Regions from separate parts of the Ureibacillus sp. GCM10028918 genome, predicted to be linked through region 2. Evidence: riboswitches for the same ligand, from Rfam matches in the RefSeq annotation. Region 2 holds a riboswitch; each other region holds the start of a gene.
The links. Region 2 has a riboswitch for thiamine pyrophosphate ahead of ACFQU5_RS19775 (YkoF family thiamine/hydroxymethylpyrimidine-binding protein). Riboswitches for the same ligand answer to the same signal wherever they lie in the genome.

Region 1 (6,783 bases), on a different contig from region 2:
TGGAAAAAGTGTTCTATTAGAAGCGTGAAACATGCCCAGAAACTGGGGGTACACGCACTGCGATGTGTGTGATAAAATAAATAAGCAACACTACCAGGTGTGTTGCTTTTTTTCTTGACTTATGTGTAAATATATTATAAGATGACATATGGTATTTTCATTACCACCACAAATAAGCCCCGAAACTTATAAGTGTATACTAATGAAAAATAACGGTAATCGAATCGATTAGGAGGATATATAAATGCGTACAACATTCATGGCTAAAGGTCACGAAGTAGATCGTAAATGGTTAGTAGTTGACGCAGAAGGACAAACGCTTGGACGTTTAGCTTCTGAAGTAGCTGCTATCTTACGCGGTAAACATAAACCAACATTCACACCAAACGTTGACACAGGTGACTTTGTTATTGTCATCAACGCTGACAAAATTCATTTAACAGGTAACAAATTAGAAGGTAAAATCTATTACCGTCACACTCAATTCGCTGGTGGTTTAAAACAACGTACAGCTGGCGAAATGAAAGAAAAGTACCCAACACAAATGATCGAATTAGCGGTTAAAGGGATGCTTCCTAAAAACTCTTTAGGACGTAAAATGTTCGGTAAACTTAACGTTTACGCTGGAGCAGAACACCCACATGCAGCACAAAAACCAGAAAGCTATACGCTTCGCGGATAATTAATAAGAGGAGGATACACCCTTGGCACAAGTTCAATATATCGGCACAGGTCGCCGTAAAAGCTCAGTAGCTCGCGTACGTTTAGTACCAGGCGAAGGTAAAATTGTTATCAACAACCGTAGCATCGAAGAGTACTTACCATTCGAAACTTTACACTTAATCATCAACCAACCATTAGAAGCAACTCAAACTAAAGGTAGCTATGATGTATTTGTAAACGTAAACGGTGGTGGATTCACAGGTCAAGCTGGAGCAATCCGTCACGGTATCGCTCGTGCGTTACTAACAGTTGACCCAGATTTCCGTCCAGCACTAAAATCTGCAGGTTTACTAACTCGTGACCCACGTATGAAAGAACGTAAAAAATACGGTCTTAAAGGTGCTCGTCGTGCACCTCAGTTCTCAAAACGTTAATTTTGGCGTTTCAAGACTCTCAAAGCATTTGCTTTGGGGGTCTTTTTTATGTGAAAAGAGGTACTGGTCATATTTTGGTCACTTCTGCCTTCAATAATAAACTTACAAAGCATTTTAGTTAATTTATTAGATGCTTTACTTCTCTTAAAGGCAGTTACTTATATAGTGCTTACTCCAAAAGAATTGGTAGAGACATTCTGGACCGGATTACTTTATTACAGGAAAAGATAGATTTTTTATTTATATAGTGTAATATAGAACATAATTAAATGTTTTGCAGGGGGACACGATTTGTGTTGAGAAGGCTAAAACCTGACCCTTAGAACCTGATCCGTTAATACGGGCGTAGGGAGCAACGTACAAATTATCTGTGTGCTTGTATGCTCTCCTTTTTTCAAGGGGAGCTTTTCTTTTTGCAAAATTACTTTAATTGCGGGGGGACACGTTCGTGTTGAGAAGGTTAAAACCTGACCCTTAGAACCTGACAGTTAAGACTGACGTAGGGAGCAATCAAGGGTGTAGTCTACCTTTTTTGGCCTCTACTTTCATAGTAGGGGTTTTTTGCTCTCCAATAAAAGGGAGGAAAAATACATGTTATTTCGTAGAGAATTTCGAAATGAAGAGCTATTTCCGGAGGTGAAGCGATATGCTAGCGAAAATTAATCAAGCCAAACCACTGGTACACTGTATAACGAACTATGTCGTAGCGAATTTTACAGCCAATGGGTTACTGGCGATCGGTGCTTCCCCGGTAATGGCAGATGAGGTAGAAGAGGTAGCTGATATGGTTTCAATAGCGGGTGCATTGCTATTAAATATTGGCACGGTGAATACCCGTACCGAAAAGGCAATGCTTGTTGCTGGGAGAAAGGCAAATGAGTGCGGCGTGCCGGTCGTATTAGATCCTGTAGGAGTTGGCGCAACACCTTACCGTAAAAGTGCTGTCATGCAACTACTTGAACAAGTAAGTATTGATGTGCTGCGTTGTAATGAAGGCGAGCTTGCTTCAATCTATGGCGTCACGTGGGAGTCTCGTGGAGTCGATAGTGGCACTGGTGACATGGACACAATATCTGTCGCAAAAGAGCTTGCAAGGAAATATCAATGCATCGTCGTGGTAACAGGGGAAACTGACCTTGTGACAGATGGACAAGAAATCATACAAATCCGCGGAGGGAATATCTATGCAACCCGTATAACTGGCACAGGTTGTCTATTGAGCGCGATTTGTGCAGCTGTTTTGGCAAGTAGTGAGCATCCGATGCAGGATTTAGCTTCTACATTAAAACAATATAAAGACGCAAGTGAACAAAGCGGAGAAGAATTAGGAGCATTTCAGATTAATTTTATAAATGCATTACAAAGAATGGCGGAGGGATCTAAATGATTGCCTTAACAATAGCAGGTTCAGATTCTGGTGGGGGCGCAGGAATTCAGGCAGATATCAAAACCTTTCAGGAGCTAGGGGTATTTGGTACAACAGCAATCTCGTCTCTTACCGCACAAAATACACTTGGGGTGCATGGTATTTTTGAAGTAACCCCTGAATTTTTGAAACAACAAATTGAGGCTGTACTGTCCGATTTTAATGTACAAGCGATTAAAACAGGTATGCTTTTTTCGGCAGAACTCATTGAGGTGATAGCAGAATTCATGAAAATGCAAAACATCCCTCTTGTTGTTGATCCTGTCATGATTGCTAAAGGCGGCGAAAGTTTATTAAAGGAAGAGGCGGTTACAGCATTAAAAACAGAGCTTCTTCCACTAACAACAATTTGTACGCCGAACATCCCTGAAGCAGAGGTTCTTACGGGAATGACCATTAACAATGAAAGTGATATCGAACAAGCGGCTAAAAAAATCTTGGCATTCGGTGTACAGTATGTCGTGATGAAGGGTGGACACTTACACGGAGAATTTTCTATAGACACGGTTTATTGGGAAGGCGGCTATTTCATTATGAAAACCCCACGTGTGCAAACAAAGGATACACATGGTACGGGGTGTACATTTTCTGCAGCCATTACGGCGCATTTAGCAAAAGGATTATCAATAGAAGAGGCCATTATCGAGGCAAAGAGATTCATCCAGTTGGCTATTTCAACCCCGTTATCGATTGGGAATGGCCATGGCCCGACAAATCATTTTGCATATAAACGTGCAGGCGGGAAATGTGAGGTAACTGTCCATGAAGCGTAATGACTTGAATGTGTATTTTATTATGGGGACGGCAAATAGCAAGCAACCCTTAGAAATTCTTGAAAAAGCATTACAGGCAGGGATTACTTGTTTCCAGTTTCGTGAAAAAGGAGAAGGGCGTTTAAGCGGTAAATCCTATGAGTCATTTGCTCGGGCCTGTCAAAAACTTTGCAGGACTTACAATGTGCCATTTATTGTGAATGATGACGTTGAACTGGCATTAAAGTTAGATGCTGATGGGATACACGTTGGGCAGGATGATGAAGGCATTACCGAATTTAGAGAACGTGCGAAAAATAAAATCATTGGTGTTTCGGTCCATGATGAACAAGAGATGGCCCTTGCTGTACAAAGTGGGGCAGACTATGTTGGCATCGGTCCCATTTATCCCACGAAGTCCAAAAGTGATGCGAAACCACCTGCAGGGCTAAACTTTTTACGAAAAGCAAGAAGCCAGTATCCCGATTTTCCGATTGTAGGGATTGGTGGAATTAATGAAATGAATGCGGCGGAAGTTCGCTCTGCGGGTGCAGATGGAGTAGCTGTCATTTCCGTCATTTGTGAAAGTCCAAATATAGAAAAAACACTTCAGGAACTAAGTGGGGAGAAATAATTATGGAATTACATGAACAAACGGTGTTAATTACTGGGGCCAGCCGAGGAGTTGGAGAAGAGCTTGCGCGGGCATTTGTAAATGAAGGGGCAAATGTCGTTATTAACTATTATAAGAGTCGGGACAAGGCTGAACATCTAGTCAATGAGTTAGGTGATAAGGTAATCGCTTTGCAAGCAGATATACGTAATCGTCAAGAAGTAATGCAATTGGTCGAGACAGCGAAACAATATTTTAATACACCCATCACCACGGTTGTAAATAACGCATTGATTGACTTTGAGTTTAATCCACTTACGCAAAAAAACGCATTTGAATTGAGTTGGACTGATTATAATAAACAATTTGAAGGAACAATTCAGGGTGCTCTAAATAGTGTTCAAGCTTGTCTAAATGATATGAAGGAACTGGGCTTTGGACGGATTATTAATATTGGGACGAATCTTTTTCAGAATCCTGTAGTAGCCTATCATGAATATACAACAGCGAAAGCAGCATTAGTCGGCTTTACTCGTAATATGGCAAAAGAGTTAGGTGCTTACGGGATTACGGTGAATATGATGTCTGGAGGGCTTTTAAAGCAAACAGATGCAAGTAAAGTCACAACGGAGGAGGTATTCCAAATTATTGAATCCTCTACACCGCTGCAAAAAGTAACTTCACCACGAGAGCTGGCAGATGTGGCTCTATTTTTTGCATCACCATGGGGAAGAGCAATCACGGGGCAAAATCTAGTGGTTGATGGTGGTCTTGTAATGGATTAGGGCATTAATGCGAACAATACCCCCTTCAATTTATTTAGAAGAAATTAAGCAAATCAAAACGGATCAATCAATATTCCGAGCACATTTCTCAAAGAAATGTGCTCGGAATTGAACTTATTAATATTTAGCTTTTATCGTTATTAAGTATGAGCTGCAGTCATCATTTCCTGAATTCTTTCAACTAAGTTAAGTTCGAGGAAACCATTCCCTTCAGAACTTTTTCGATTTCCTATTGGTAAAGTTCGTTTAATAAGCTGTGCATAAATTTCTGCTTCACTAAGAGAACGACCAAACTCTTTTTCACTTAAGATAATAAGTAATGCTATAGCCCCGGCGATGTGGGGAGTAGCCATTGATGTCCCGGAAAGAGAAGCATATTTCTTTCCTAAGTAAGTAGAAACCACTTCTACTCCAGGAGCAACCAAATCTATTTCATCATTGGTATTCGTAAACGGAGCGAGCGTTAAGTTATGATCAACAGCGCCAACTTGAATGACTTCATTGTATTTTCCAGGATAAGAATACTCAAATGTGTCCTCGCTATTATCCCCTTCGTTTCCAGCCGCGACAACAACAGAAATATCTTGGCTAACAGCGTTTTGAATGGCTTTATGCATTTCAGGAACATCTTCAGGACCGCCAAGTGACATTGAAATTACGCGTACTCGTTCCTGCTCGGGTCCACGCCACTCTACTGCAAAGTTAATGGCATTGATAATCCACTCATAATTTCCAGATCCCTCTCCCGTTAATGCTTTTAAACTTAGGATTTTAGCTTTAGGCGCTACTCCAACAACCCCTTCATTATTTAAACTAGCCGCAATTGTTCCTGATACGTGGGTACCATGTCCATTGTTATCTTCAAAAATATTAGGGTCACCATCATAATCGGAAGTAAAATTTTTTCCGTCGATAATTTGATCTTGGAGGTCGGGATGATCGGTTTCAATACCAGTATCAATTACTGCAATTACAATGCCTTCACCTTGATTACTATCTTCCCAAATTGAAGGTGCTTGAATTAAATCTACCCCTCTTGGTGTTTCGTTTGTGTTCTCTACAACCGACTCAATAGTGTAAGGAATTAATCTGACTTGTAACGGTTTTTGAATCATTTTTCATCCGCTCCTTTTATTAAATTCGGAAGTTATTAATAAGTAATTTCTCCCTTGTTTGTATAAATTCAACATGTAAATTTTGTATTCCTTCTTCTTATATCAATTCGTGAAAAGATGCGCATTATTCCCTATATATGGATAGGGATATTTTCGTTCTAAATAGAAGTCGTTCAGACCTTTGAACATGTTTAAGCCTATTTTGGGAAATGATATTTACAAAGGAGGGGAAAAGATTATGGCAAGAAGAAATAGAAATAAAATCTTAGTTCCTGAGGCTCGACAAGGACTGGACCAATTAAAGGCAAAGGTTGCAGGAACAACTGATCCAGAACAAGCCAAATATGAAATTGCAGAAGAAGTAGGAGTTCCATTAAAAGAGGGCTATAATGGGAAGCTAACTTCTGAACAAGCTGGAAAAGTCGGTGGAAGACTTGGCGGCAGCATGGTAAAAGAGCTTGTTAGAATGGCCCAAGAGAATCTAAATAAAAATCAGTAGTATCTACTTCACGAGATCTCTCGCCAGGTGATGGTGAGAGATCTTTAATATAAAGAAGTTATTCCTTAGCATTTAGAGTAACCCGGGAAATAAAAATACAGAGACTCTCCTAGTTACATGAAAAGCCTCTGCAAGATTTAGTTAAGATATTTAAAAGGATTCTTCCATTCCATTAAAACTCCGTAATTTAATGATTCTTCATCTTCTAAATAATTTCCCAAAACCGCGATTGGTAAACGTCCGCATTTCAGCAAAAATGTAATGACGGGGTCGTAAATTGTACCGGCAACTACTTGGTCCACGTATCTTTGGGCGGACATGTTTTCTGCATGCTTATGGTAACCTGGCATTCTCCCTCCACCCAGAAGGCGTTCCAATCCCATTTCAACGACAACTTGGTACATTGTCTGCATCAGTATTTTACCCAGTCCTAAAGAGCGAAACGCAGGCCGAACACTAATATCCACAATGTAGAGTGTATTTCCATTTGAATCAT
Region 2 (6,783 bases):
CTAAATATGGGAAAATACCAGTTCGAGAATCGGTAGTAGTACTTGAATTAGTTTAATATGCAAAAGAGCTGACCACAAATAGAGGTCAGCTTCTTTTTATATAAACAAATCAATTATTTTCTGAAAATACGTTCTTGTAACCATGCACTCCAAAGTTCATTAAATACTAAGGGGTCTTTAACACAGTCTAGGGTATCTAAATAGTTGCTTAATTGATTGGTATATTCTACATCTAAAGCTTCAGTTGAAAGGCTGTCAGCTGCAATTAATTTATCATATCCGGCCCATTGTAACATGTGAATGTATTTATGGGCAGTTTTTTTCGTAACACCCCAGTCTCCATCTAATACTCCGATCCAGACAAAATCTTTTTCACGTAGGAATATAGAATTGTCCTTAATATATCCACGATAGAATAGGCTACGTGCAATTTGTTCCTTAGTTCGATTTTGAATGTTTTTTCCATGTCTATCACGTCCACCGCCAGTGGATTTAGACTGAATAAAAATGGGTCTATTAAGTTTTTGAGAGAATAATATAAAGTCCTCCGAGACTTTCGTTTTATCTACATTTTCCCCGCCTAAATGGTGAATTAAAGAGGGTACTGTAACATCTTTCGCAATACCACCTTGATATGCATATCCACTGTTTTTAAGTATTAATTCAATCACTGCTTCTCCTGGATTAAAATAAGAGCGAGATTCCCATAATTTATCCCAGTCTTGGTTTAAATAGTTTGTCCATTCTTTTCCATTTCTATTTCTTGAACGTAAAGAGGTTTGATAGGCTACAGACATACATTCACGAATAATAGGACTTTTAATATTTTCAGGTAATAGACCCTCTGCTCCGTTATCCTTCATATAGTTCCAAGCATTTTCTCGTAAATATGAATCAATAGGTTCATCATATGAAAGAGTAATCGATGCCCATTCTTTACTTAATTGTTCCCATACTTGACTATGTTGACCTTGGATGCTTATAACACCATTTTTTAGATTTAACATACGAGCTTCAAATGTAGGTTCCCAAGTATATATAACTTCATCAAAAAAATATTCAAAGGCTTCTAGTACGTATGCTAACCATGCCTGCCGTGTTCCACCGATAACTAGTATTCCTTTTATACTAGGATATCTACTTTTAAGAAGCATCAGTTCACCTAATTTTAGTTGCAATTTGTTTTCATTACTATGACCCGGTTTATCTGGTGAACAATATGTAACCGAAACAAATGCTGTAGGATCGCTAGAAGTTCCAAAATAACCGTCAACTTGAACGTCATATGTATTTTCAGAGTCTTGGTAATATGCTAGTCTCCCTGTATTCCAACCTAAAAAGTCCCTAATGCGTTTTTCTAATGAAGGGCCGAACTGTTGTACAAGTTTAAGACTGTTACTCTGATTCAAATAAGAATTCAAATATCTCATCCTTCCTTAAGGTAATTCAAATGGTATTATACCATTAACTGGATGATTTGAATTTATAAGAAATAAAATTTTCTGCATAGTATATTCCTCTATGTTAGGAAATTAATTATTAATAATTATATAAAAAGGATAAAAAGTTGCCCCCAACAACGCTAATTTAATTGCTTTGGCATTTAATTTGGCATTTAGCAAATATAAAAAAGTGCCTTGAATTCTTATAAATGCTGTTATTTTAATGTTTATAAGAGAAGGCGGTTCGACTCCCGCCGTCTCCATATACGAAAATATATAGTTTTATAAAATGCCAAGAACCTTAATATCGGAGGTTTTGGCGTTTTTCTTTTGTTATCTAAACTCAATTAAGCAAAAAAAGAATGTCACTTTGGTGATGTCTCCCTTTTTTATTGCCAATTAGTTTAAAAGGGAGGCTTTTTTATTAATAATTCCGAGAAAGTGATAATACATCAATTAACAACTAAAATAACAGCAAGATAACAATAAATTAGAACACAAAAACGCTTGGGGAAGTTCAAAAATACCCAAGCGTTTTACCTCTATTGTGTTGTTTGTTGCTCTTTATTTTTGAAATTCAAATTACTGTAAATTAAAGAAAACATGTCCGCCCAACATTTCTTCATAGCGAAGTTGTGCTTTTTCTCCTGTTTTCACTAAATTAGCAATGTAACCTTCTTTTTCGTTACCTACGTACATTTCAAAGCTGAAATCTGGTTCAGCTGTCGCATAAACATCACCACTATAAATATCTCCGGACTCACTTACCATTTCAAAATTCATAGTTCCGTCGATAAAAAAGGATAAATCTGCTGTTTCAGACTCAACAAATTTCACTTTTGTATATGCTAATACCCATTCATATCCTTCGGGAGCAGCTTCATTGAATTGGTTCATAGACAATAATTTTTGGTAGGCTTCATCACCGCCAATAACCTCTGTTACCGTTAAATCAAATTTGATTGCGTAGCGATTACCTTGGTTGGCATATAACTCGTCATCTACTGTAGTAGTTTTGGAAAGGTACAGGATTTGTTCTAGAACCAAGTTTAGATTCAGTCTCTTTTTTTTCTTCTTTAGGGAGAGCCGCAGCTTCTTTTTGTACATCTTCACTTTGTTGACTTTCTTCCTTCACTTCTACATCTTTTGTATCTTGCCCACATGCTGCAAGAAAAGCCGTCGTTAATAATCCTAAGATTACTAGTTTGAAACTTGTTTTCATTTTTTTCTTTCTCCTTTTAATTAAAAAGCTATTCTATTGAAAAATAAATTAACATGATATAAAAGAAACGAGTGTCTTACTCTGTTGTTTCTTCTGTTTCTTCCATTTCCTCAAACGCATCAGGATAAATGACTTTATGGCCCCCATTACCGTCAGTTCCACCTGGATGCGCTTCAGCTATTTCTCGGGTAGTCATAATGAATAATAAAATTGCAGCAAGCAGCGTTTTGCTATTTTCCTCATATTGTTCCTCCGCTTTCATATTATTTCTATCCTATCCACCTTTTTATCTACGTTTGAAATAGATAATTTAGAAGTTGCGAAATATAGAAATAATATAGGCTGAATTGCTAAAATTTACAGTATTTTTATTTTAAGATAACTAAACAAAGATAGAAAGAAACTACCCCTCGAAACTCTTAGGCCAGTTAAAGAAAGAAAACTGTACCAAAGTATTGTTTGAAAATGCATAATATTTTGAGGAGGGGATTAATTCAAAATATACCTTTACAAACATAAATTCCTTTGTTATGGTCTAAATAGAAAACTGCATACCGAGATAAGCACTAGGGGAGCTATGTAAATGGCTGAGAAGAACTGTTTTGTTCTGACTCTTTGCACCCGATCTGGATAATACCAGCGTGGGGAAGTGCGGTTAGATCATTTTCATTCATGTCTATAAACTCTAACTGCATTCCTCTGGGATGCAGTTTTTTGTTGTCTTTGAGCAATAACCAAGAGATCAATAGATTAGGAGGAAGTAAAATGACAAATCAAAGTTGTGGAGCAAGTAAAATTGCGGGCGCTAGTTTTTCCTTGCACCCAATGAGTGATGATTTTATCGACATCATCACAAGTGCACTTAAGGAAGTAGATACAACGAAGGTATGGATGAAGACAGATGATGTTACAACAACTGTTCGTGGGAAGGTGGTGCATGTCTTTGATGTCACAAGTGCCATTTTTCTAAATGCTGCGAAGTCAGGAAAGCATATTGCTTTTCAAGCTACCTATTCACTTGGCTGTCCAGGAGATTCAGAAGGTGATGTATATTTAGCCAAAGATGATCAACCTGCCAATGCTCTCGTGTGTGAGCAAATAAATCAACACATAGCAGCAAAGTTCTCTCTATACCCGTTAGGAAATGGTTCATATATGGACGTCATCTATCAACAAATAGAAGCAATAAAGGAATATGCGTCTGTGACACCAGCACATTATTCTACACGCCTAGATGGAGATGCTTCGAAAATTTGTAAAGGACTTCAAACAGTATTCGAGGAAGTTGTAAATGCTGGCTCAAGCCACACTGTCATGACGGTGAGCTTCTCGGCAAATAGTCCATCGCACCGAGGTACCAAACATGAATAATTGGCGTTTTAAAGAAATAGTGGTGCTTTCTGCATTGTCCGTTGTCTTCGCAGTTGTTTATTTGGCATTCCTGCCTGTAGGTAAGTTGCTCGTTGGTTTCTTTGGTCCAATTGGCTATGATTTAATTTTTGGTATTTGGTTTATCGTTTCAATCATTGCTGCTTATATTATCAGGAAACCAGGAGCTGCTTTCTTATCTGAAACGATTGCAGCTATGATTGAGGTGTTGATTGGGAATGCGGTTGGTCCTATGTTAATCATCGCTGGTATGATTCAAGGGATTGGGGCAGAAGCAGTCTTTGCAGCAACAAGATATAGAAACTATTCCACAGGGGTTCTTATGCTAGCGGGAGTTGGATCTGCTGTAACAAGCTTTATCTACGGATATTTTATGGGTGGTTTTGCAGCTCTCGAAACAGGGTATGTAATCGCCATGTTTGTTGCACGCGTTATAAGTGGCGCTTTAATTGCGGGTCTTCTTGGAAAGATTATTAGCGACGGACTTGCAAAAACGGGTGTGCTTTCAAGCTACGCACTCGGTAAAGAGATTCGGAAGAGGGAAGTTACATGATAGCCCTTGTTGAGGTTCAAAATCTCTCGCTACAGTTTGAATTCACAGAAAGAGATATTTTGTCTGATATTTCTTTTTCGTTAGAGCAAGGTGAGAGCATTCTAGTTCTTGGACCAAGTGGATGCGGAAAAAGTACGCTCACGCTTTGCCTTAATGGACTTTACCCTCGTGAGTTGGACGGGGCTATATCAGGAGAAATCCTGATTAATGGGAAACTAACAACTTCCTACAAACCTGGTGAGCTAAGCCGTCATGTAGGAGTTGTCTTCCAAGACCCAGAAACACAATTTTGTATGTTGTCTGTGGAAGATGAGATTGCATTTGGTTTGGAGAACATATCTGTACCACGGGAAGAGATAGAAAAGCGAATTGACTATGCTTTACACCTAGTGAATATGGAAAATTTTAAACAATCCACCATTTCAACTTTATCGGGAGGTCAGAAACAAAAACTTGCCATAGCATGTATTCTTGCAATGAAGCCGAGTCTGCTTATTTTAGATGAACCTACTGCCAATCTCGATCCAATCGCAAGAATGGATTTAATTCATACAATTAAGCAGTTGAAAAATGAAATTGGATTTTCGTTGATTATTATCGAGCACCAGCTAGATCAGTGGACCGAATTGGCCGATCGATGCCTATTGTTAAATAAGAAGGGTTCGGTTTTTTACGATGGATCATTGCGACAGGCGATTCGTTCACATCAAAAGGAGATTGAAGAAGAGGGAATCTGGCTTCCCAAAATAGCCCAGCAGGTTCTGCCGTATGTAGGTCCTGATTCCCGTGTTATTCCCTTAACGTTAGAAGAGTTCGCACGTGAAGCTCATCTTTGGTCTAACACTCAATGGGAGCGAAACGTCGAAAAAATTGAACGAGAAACTCAAGACGTATTCTTAGAATGTAATGATGTTTCTTTTACTGTCAACGACCAAGCTATCCTGAAAAATATATCCATAACCATTCAGGAACAGGAATTTGTTGCGATTGTTGGGGCGAATGGCAGTGGGAAAACCACTCTGTCAAGGATTCTTTCAGGCCTTCAAAGACCTACAAATGGGACTGTCTTGCTGCATGGTAAAGCGTTCCACAATTGGAGCGAAAAGGAGGTTCGAAAGGAAATCGGTTACGTCTTTCAAAATCCTGAACATCAATTTATTACGAATTCAGTTTACGATGAAATCGCCTTTAGTCTTCAAATGAAGGGTGTAGATGAAATAGAAATACAGCAGCGTGTGGGTCGAATACTTAAACATTTCGGATTAACCGCCTATTCAAAAGAGCATCCTTATACACTCAGTCAAGGGCAAAAGAGAAGGTTAAGTATTGGCACCATGATTGTAGATGAACAAAAAATGCTTATTTTAGATGAACCAACTTTCGGACAAGATGCGACGACAAACAATGAAATGATGCTTATGTTAGATGAGCGGTATCAAACAGGAAGCGGAATTGTGATGATTACCCATGACATGGAGCTCGTTCAAACTTACGCAGACCGAATAATCGTGTTGTATAAAGGAATGGTTGTGGCAGATTGTACACCTAATGAACTTTGGCAACAACCTATTGAAGTGCTGCGTGAGTGGGGAATCGACCTACCGATTCAAGTGAAAATGCAACGACTTTGCGAAAAGGAAGATCATGATTATGTTCTTACATCAACTTAATCCGACGATGAAAGCTCTAACAATAGTAATTTTAGTAGTACTGCTAGCGTTGGTGTTCGATCCGGTTACCCCTACTATTCTACTTTTAAGTACGCTATTACTAATGTTTGTTGGTGCAAAAGTGAATTTAAAAAAATATTTTCTTTATTTTCTGCCTTTTATCCTGTTTTCATTTGGCATGTTCTGGACAACGTTGATTTTTGGGAAACAACCGGATAGCCCAGATCAAGTGATAACGATTTTGATTTTTGAATTTCCGCGTGAAACATTTATTGTGGCACTAGCATTGGCTGTGCGCGTTTTAAGTGTTGCTGCCTTATCATTACTCTTTATTTTTACGACAAATATTGTACATTTTATTTTAAGTTTGATACAGCAACTTAAATTGTCGCCAAGAATTGCATATGGGGTACTAGCTGGGTATAGGTTTCTGCCCATGATGAAAGACGAATTGAAAATAATCCGAGAAGCACACCGAATTCGAGGAGTACATCAGGCAACTACCAT
Region 3 (6,783 bases), on a different contig from region 2:
GAGCCATTTAGAAAATGTCGTTCAAAAGCTGGAAATAGCAAAGAAGGATTTGGATGAAGCAAATAAAGCATTTGAGATCGAGAGTGCTAAACAAGAGGAAAGAGATTATGCTGCTCAACACTTAAATGATTTACAAAAATTATTGCCGAGATATGAACAAATTGAAGTATTAAGTAAAAAGGTCCAATCACTACAGTTTGCAGAAAAGGAAGCCCGATCTGCCTTAGTGGAAATCGAAAAGCAGCTTAATGAGGAAAAGCTGAAAGTTGTTCAGCTCAACCAACTAATCGAACAGCTGGAAGAAAAAACGGGAAACTTTAATGAGTTACTGGAAAAGCAGAGCAACTTAAAAGAAGTAATTAACCTTTTCTCAAACTACAGTAAGTTAAAGACTGACTTACATGCCTTACAAGTGAAGGCAAATAATGTGGAGGAAGAGTACCAGTCTGCTATGCAGATTTACGAATTAGAGGAAGGGAAATGGCTTGCAAATCAGGCATCCCGACTTGCAGCGAGTTTAGTGCCAGGCTCACCTTGTCCAGTTTGCGGCAGTACTGAACACGGACAAATTAGTAGTCAACACACTGAAATCGTTGATGAAACCACAATTAAAAAGTTAAAAATGAGTCTATCAGAGGTTGAGCAAAAGAAATATAGAGTTGAAGCAAATATAAGCGCCCTAGTAGCACGGGTAACGGAGTGTGAACAAGCGCTTGAGAGACTAAATGCGCCAATTAAGGAAGAACCACAATTTATTCAGCAATTTAATGTCCTTAATTTAACAATAGAGCAATTGAAAAACGACGATGCAAAGCTCGTAAGCTATAAGAAGAATCTTAAACAGGTAAAATCAGTATATGAACAATTAGAAGAAAAACAAAAACAGCTAGAGGAAAAACACTACCGTACGAAAGAACAGCTCCTAAAAGAAAGTACAGTTCTAACAGAACAACAAAAGGAAATTCCTGGTGATTTACAAAATATTTCACTATTACACAGCGCACTTGCAAAAGCAGAAAAGCACAAGCAAACGTTAGTTTCTCGATGGGAAAATGTACAAAAGCACTTACACGACGTCGAGAAGTTTGTAGCAACAACAGAAGAAGTAGTAAATCAAACAACGAAACAGATTGAACATCTAGAAGAAAAGCTCATTCAAGCAAAAGAAGAATTTAAACGATCTATGCTCCATGCAGGCTTTGAAAATTACAAGCATTTTGAAACTTCTATTCGAAGTGATGATCAAATTAATCAATTGCAGAATCAATATTTTGAGTTTACGAAAAACCTTCATACTCTAACAACTCAGGTTGTGCAAGATAGTGAAGAATTAGAAGGAAAAGAAAAAATAGATCTAACACTCGTTGAAGGAACTTTGAATAAGCTTAAACTTGAGTATGAAAATGCACTTCAGTCACTAAATCGCTCGCAAGAATATGAACGCCAAACAATCAATTTCTCTGAGAAGTTGGACCATGTGGCAGATAAAATATTTAAGCTGGAAGAAGTATCAAGTCAAATAATTGATTTGCACAATTTATTGCGTGGACAAAATAGTAAAAAGATCTCCTTTGAACGATATGTACAAATGGGGTATTTGGAGCAAATTACGGAAGCAGCCAATATTCGTTTAAAAAATCTATCGAACGGACAATATTATTTGCAATGTTCTGATCGGCAAGAATCACATGGCCGCCAAAGTGGTCTAAGCTTAGATGTGTATGATACATACACTGGACAGTCCCGGGATGTGAAATCATTATCTGGTGGAGAGAAATTTAACGCTTCCTTATGTCTGGCCCTGGGAATGGCAGATGTCATTCAAAGCTTCCAAGGAAATGTGAAAATAGACACGATGTTTATTGATGAAGGCTTCGGTTCGCTTGATGAGGAATCACTGATGAAAGCAATCGATACACTAATCGACCTTCAGAAATCAGGACGAATCATAGGGGTCATTTCTCACGTATCCGAGTTGAAAGCTGCAATGCCTGCTATTCTGCAGGTAGAAAAATTAAAAGAAGGCTATAGTAAAACATCTATCCTTCTGAAGTGAAAAAACGGCGGAGACACTAGTAGTCTCTGCCGTTCGTTTTAAATCTTGCCTTAGTAGATTTTCGGTTTGCCAGAAACTTTTTCGCGATGGGATATACAATGGGTGCCACTTTCATAACTGTTCGAACAATTTTACCAAAATTCATAGCAATGCACTCCTTCACCTTTTAAAGCCTTATAAACTGTATACCCATTAAAGCCACTTTAGAAACCTATCCGAAACAATCGATATGCCTGCACTAAATTCCAGATAATAATCCCAATTGTTATAAGAAAGGAGATTCCCATCAGAACAAACATTATTCCAATGAATCCATTCATATTATCATAATTCACAGAAAATACCCCTATAAACCCTAAGATGGCTATAAGAAGGGAAAGGGTGGTAGGGATTGAATGAGATATGAAAGCACGTTTTGCATGATATTTTACTTCCTTATCCTTGATGACCACATAAACGATTAAGGGCATCAAAAAGGGTGCAAACAAAAGACTCACATAACAAAGAGCAGATATAATTTTATTATTTTCCATGTATTCACCTCGTGCATTTTGCTTTATTATATATGGAAGTGATTGACAATAAAACGGATTCGTATTCATATTCTAGTTGAAAAGTACATATAGTTTGATACAATAAGTTATGTTCAAACAATTAAATAAAATGTATTTACCACAAGGGGAGCTGATGAAGTCAGCTGAGATTGTGCACTTGTTGCACTAACTCTATGAACCTGTAAGTTAGTACTTGCGTAGGGATGTGGATAGAAACCGACTCCAATTGGCGTTTAGGCTCTGTCCTGACGTCATTTTTATTTGGAAAAATGAGTCTAGTAGAGTTTTGATGTGTTGGACTAGATGATTTCTATTCCTTCTCTTAGGTTCTAATGCGGATTTAAAGAGAGGAGATTTGTTATGAACAATAAAAAATTATTAATGCTCGTTGAGATTGCGATTTTCGCGGGAATCGGTGTGGTGTTGGACCAATTTTCCTTTTCGCTTTGGGCACAAGGCGGATCCATTAGCTTTGTTATGTTACCGATCCTGATTATAGCGGTTCGGTGGGGAATGCTAGCAGGTATGACAACTGGATTATTAATTGGAGTCTTGCAAATGCTCTTTGGTGCTTATATCTTGCACTGGGCACAAGCGTTACTCGATTATGTAGTAGCATTTTCCGTTGTCGGCTCAGCCGGTGTTTTCAGAAAGCAAATTATAAAAGCGGCCAATGAAGTTGATAAGAAAAATATCGTTCTCTATATTGTATTAGGGATCGTTCTAGGCGGTTTGTTGCGTTACGCAGCCCACTCGCTTGCTGGTGTTGTCTTCTTTAGTGAATACGCTGGGGACCAGAACGTATGGGTCTATACATTAATTTACAATGGCTCCTATATGATTCCAGCTATCATCCTGACAGCAATTGCCGGTTCATTACTTTTCACAGCAGCACCCAGACTTTTAAAATCGAAATAAAAATATATAGACGGCCTAATATTTAGGTCGTCTTTTTTAGTCTCATAAGGGTGTATAAAGCGCATTGTAAATGAAAAATAAGAGTGAGATCTGTTTGTGATCCGGATTAACGCCATCTTAACCACAAGTCGGCTCTGTGGCTTGTGTGCTTAGTCCGCTCGCGTAATAATACTTAATATATTCTTTATTAGGAAAACACTTATGGTTAGAAGTAAATTAAATGCAGACAACCCTTAAATCAAGATTACATGCCCAATAATTTGTTATGATTGTGGTATATTATATAGAGATATATGTAAATAGGAAGAAGGAACATTTAAAATGATTGTACAAACTAAAGAAGAGTTAGAAGCGTTAAAAAAAATTGGGCGAATCTGTGCTGAAATTCGTGAGGCTATGAAAGCTGCAACAAAACCAGGAATCACTACGAAAGAATTAGATGAAATTGGTGGTCGTATGTTTACCGAAGCAGGAGCAATTTCTGGTCCTAAAGGCGAGTATGATTTTCCTGGATACACTTGCATTAGTGTAAACCATGAAGTAGCTCATGGTATCCCTGGTTCTCGTGTCATTAACGAAGGTGATATCGTGAATATCGATGTATCGGGTTCGTTAGATGGCTATTTTGCTGACACAGGAATTTCTTTTGTAGTCGGAGATGGACATCCAGAAAAAGAAAAACTATGTAAAGTAGCAAAATCTGCTTTTGACCGTGCCATGACAAAAGTTAAAGCGGGTTCAAAGCTGAATCAGATAGGTAAGGCAGTTGAACGTGAAGCGAGAGATCATGGATTAACAGTGATTATGAATTTAACGGGTCATGGTGTTGGCCGTGCATTACATGAAAAGCCAGAGCACGTTTTAAACTACTTTGATGCGTGGGATACTACTATTTTGAAAGATGGAATGGTGTTAGCAGTAGAACCATTTATTTCAGAAAAAGCTGAGCATATTGTAGAAGCTGGTGATGGTTGGACATTTATCACTCCAGATCAATCACTTGTTGCACAAATTGAACATACAATTGTAGTAACAAAAGACAAACCAATTATTATTACACAACTTGAAGACTAAAAAAAATCCTGTCACTTGAGCTCATTTCAAGTGTTCAGGATTTTTTTAATGTCCTCTATTTTGGGGGATGATATGCCTTTTTAATAAGGAACACGCCCACAACCATCACGCCAGCTAAGAATAGAGCAGCAGTCGTAACTAATAGTTCATTAAATCCGTTCTGAGCTGCAATTCCGATATAACACCAACTAAAGACAATTGGGTAAGCGGTATCAAAATGATGGTACCTAAGATGAAGTGCAATGGCCGTTCCGATGGTCATTATAATGACTGCCCAAAGAGCGTTACTTATTCCAAATCCCGACCATTGATACTCTATTAATAGGTAGCAGCACTGTAAGAGCAATAAGAAGGTCGACCAACTAAAGAAAATGGCAATTGGCATTCTTGCTGTGAACAATTCCTTTTTCAATGGATATGAAAAATAAAGGCCGAATAACACAACAACCTGCATTAATAAAATCACAGTTGAAATAATGAAATAATCACTGTGCCAGCTCCATAGATAGGCAATTTGCAGAACCACTGCAAGCATGAACAAGATTGTTTGATAATTCGTGATAAAGAAATCAGTCCGACGTAACTTGGTATAATTATAAATCCAAAGGAAAAGAAATATGAAAATAACAATCCATATGTAGTAAACATAATTTGCTGGTGCAAATAATAATGGCAATCGATTTATAATATCGATTGTTGAATGCCCATTTAACTGTAGCCAAAATGCATTTATTGTAAAGAGTGTAGCTACAATGACCGAAGTAAATAATAAGATTAATCGACTCATTCATTCCTCTCCCCTCTATAAAATTATATACATTTACAAAGCTTTGAACAACATTTTCCAATAACATACATATTTTTGTATAATAGATAGTAAAAAAACAGGAGTGGTAATGATGCAGAAAATAGAAGACTTAGATTTAGATATAACTATGGATAAAAAAGAGTTCAAAATAGAACTAGAAATACTCCAATATGAAATGTTGAAGATTCAGCAACTTCTATTTAAAAATAAAATTGGTCTAATCATTGCCTTCGAAGGTATGGACGCTGCTGGCAAAGGTGGTGCGATTAAAAGATTAACACAATCACTTGATCCACGTGGTTTTTTCGTTCACCCAATTTCTGCACCTCAAACCCATGAAAGGAGCTATCATTATTTGCATCGTTTTTGGGAAAAGCTCCCTCAACATGGCCAAATAGCAATCTTTGACCGTTCATGGTATGGAAGAGTATTAGTAGAAAGAGTGGAGGGGTTTGCTAATCAAAATGAGTGGGAAAGAGCGTATAATGAAATAAATACTTTCGAAAAAATGCTGACGGATGACCGATATATTGTTATTAAGTTCTGGATTCATGTAGGTAAAGATGAACAATTATCCCGTTTTAAAGAACGTCAAACAAATCCAATGAAGTCATGGAAATTGACTGAAGAAGACTGGCGTAATCGTGAAAAGTTTGATGAATATGTGAAATGTGCGAATGAAATGTTCCAACAAACGGATTCAATTAACGCACCATGGAAATTAGTTTCAGGAAATAATAAGCATTATGCTCGCATAAAAGTATTAAGAGAAACATTTCAACATGTAAAGCAAGTAGCTGTGCATAGAGGGTTAGCGAATAACAACTTTTAGATTAGAAAAGCAGGAATAAATAAAAACAGCTTGAATAAAGAAATAGATGATGTGCAAAATGATGGAAAAGTGATAATTTGTAAGAAACTTCAAGAAAGGCTTTAGGGTACCTCTGATGATGGTTAAAAAGTTTTTGAATTTATTACATAAAAAGGGTGATAAGTTGGTAAAAATTGAGGGGGATCGCTTATTATTACGCACCTTTGTAGAATCCGATGCTAAAAGTTTAGCTGAGCTCATGCGAAGAAATAAATATTTTTGGTCCATCCATGAGCCGCTGCATGAAGAGGAATTTTACACAGAGGAAGCACAGTTTAAAAAAATATTAGAGAGTATCCATTTGCTGCGTGCAAATCGTGAATACTCATTTGGAATTTACCCTAAGGGAAGTAACGTACTTATTGGACATATTTCTTTGTATGCGATCAAACGACTTCCATACAATAGTGCTTTTATCGGTTATTCAATTGATGAAAGATACACACGAAAAGGCATTGCGACAGAAGCAGTTAATGCAGTTATTGAATTTGCATTCCGAAAT

Region 1: linked by a shared signal. The riboswitch ahead of thiM (hydroxyethylthiazole kinase) and the one ahead of ACFQU5_RS19775 (YkoF family thiamine/hydroxymethylpyrimidine-binding protein) in region 2 are both predicted to bind thiamine pyrophosphate.
Region 3: linked by a shared signal. The riboswitch ahead of thiT (energy-coupled thiamine transporter ThiT) and the one ahead of ACFQU5_RS19775 (YkoF family thiamine/hydroxymethylpyrimidine-binding protein) in region 2 are both predicted to bind thiamine pyrophosphate.

What each region holds. Positions count from the first base shown of each region.
Region 1 covers NZ_JBHTFK010000037.1:56,457-63,239, forward strand. Annotated here, with positions in the region: gene truA (tRNA pseudouridine(38-40) synthase TruA) at 1-20, shown strand, start outside; gene rplM (50S ribosomal protein L13) at 245-682, shown strand; gene rpsI (30S ribosomal protein S9) at 705-1,097, shown strand; TPP riboswitch at 1,366-1,466, shown strand; TPP riboswitch at 1,522-1,620, shown strand; gene thiM (hydroxyethylthiazole kinase) at 1,744-2,484, shown strand; gene thiD (bifunctional hydroxymethylpyrimidine kinase/phosphomethylpyrimidine kinase) at 2,481-3,296, shown strand; gene thiE (thiamine phosphate synthase) at 3,286-3,909, shown strand; gene ACFQU5_RS17620 (3-oxoacyl-ACP reductase) at 3,912-4,673, shown strand; gene ACFQU5_RS17625 (S8 family peptidase) at 4,814-5,788, opposite strand; gene ACFQU5_RS17630 (alpha/beta-type small acid-soluble spore protein) at 6,027-6,287, shown strand; gene ACFQU5_RS17635 (GNAT family N-acetyltransferase) at 6,425-6,783, opposite strand, start outside.
Region 2 covers NZ_JBHTFK010000041.1:108,686-115,468, reverse strand. Annotated here, with positions in the region: gene ACFQU5_RS19800 (Eco57I restriction-modification methylase domain-containing protein) at 1-56, shown strand, start outside; gene ACFQU5_RS19795 (glycoside hydrolase family 18 protein) at 114-1,421, opposite strand; gene ACFQU5_RS19790 (hypothetical protein) at 2,025-2,489, opposite strand; gene ACFQU5_RS19785 (hypothetical protein) at 2,440-2,664, opposite strand; gene ACFQU5_RS19780 (hypothetical protein) at 2,741-2,926, opposite strand; TPP riboswitch at 3,223-3,329, shown strand; gene ACFQU5_RS19775 (YkoF family thiamine/hydroxymethylpyrimidine-binding protein) at 3,430-4,035, shown strand; gene ACFQU5_RS19770 (ECF transporter S component) at 4,028-4,606, shown strand; gene ACFQU5_RS19765 (ABC transporter ATP-binding protein) at 4,603-6,276, shown strand; gene ACFQU5_RS19760 (energy-coupling factor transporter transmembrane component T family protein) at 6,257-6,783, shown strand, end outside.
Region 3 covers NZ_JBHTFK010000021.1:9,617-16,399, reverse strand. Annotated here, with positions in the region: gene ACFQU5_RS15275 (SbcC/MukB-like Walker B domain-containing protein) at 1-2,056, shown strand, start outside; gene ACFQU5_RS15270 (hypothetical protein) at 2,073-2,201, opposite strand; gene ACFQU5_RS15265 (magnetosome magnetite crystal formation protein family) at 2,260-2,589, opposite strand; TPP riboswitch at 2,724-2,831, shown strand; gene thiT (energy-coupled thiamine transporter ThiT) at 2,971-3,528, shown strand; gene map (type I methionyl aminopeptidase) at 3,850-4,602, shown strand; gene ACFQU5_RS15250 (tryptophan-rich sensory protein) at 4,658-5,389, opposite strand; gene ACFQU5_RS15245 (polyphosphate kinase 2 family protein) at 5,502-6,242, shown strand; gene ACFQU5_RS15240 (GNAT family N-acetyltransferase) at 6,361-6,783, shown strand, end outside.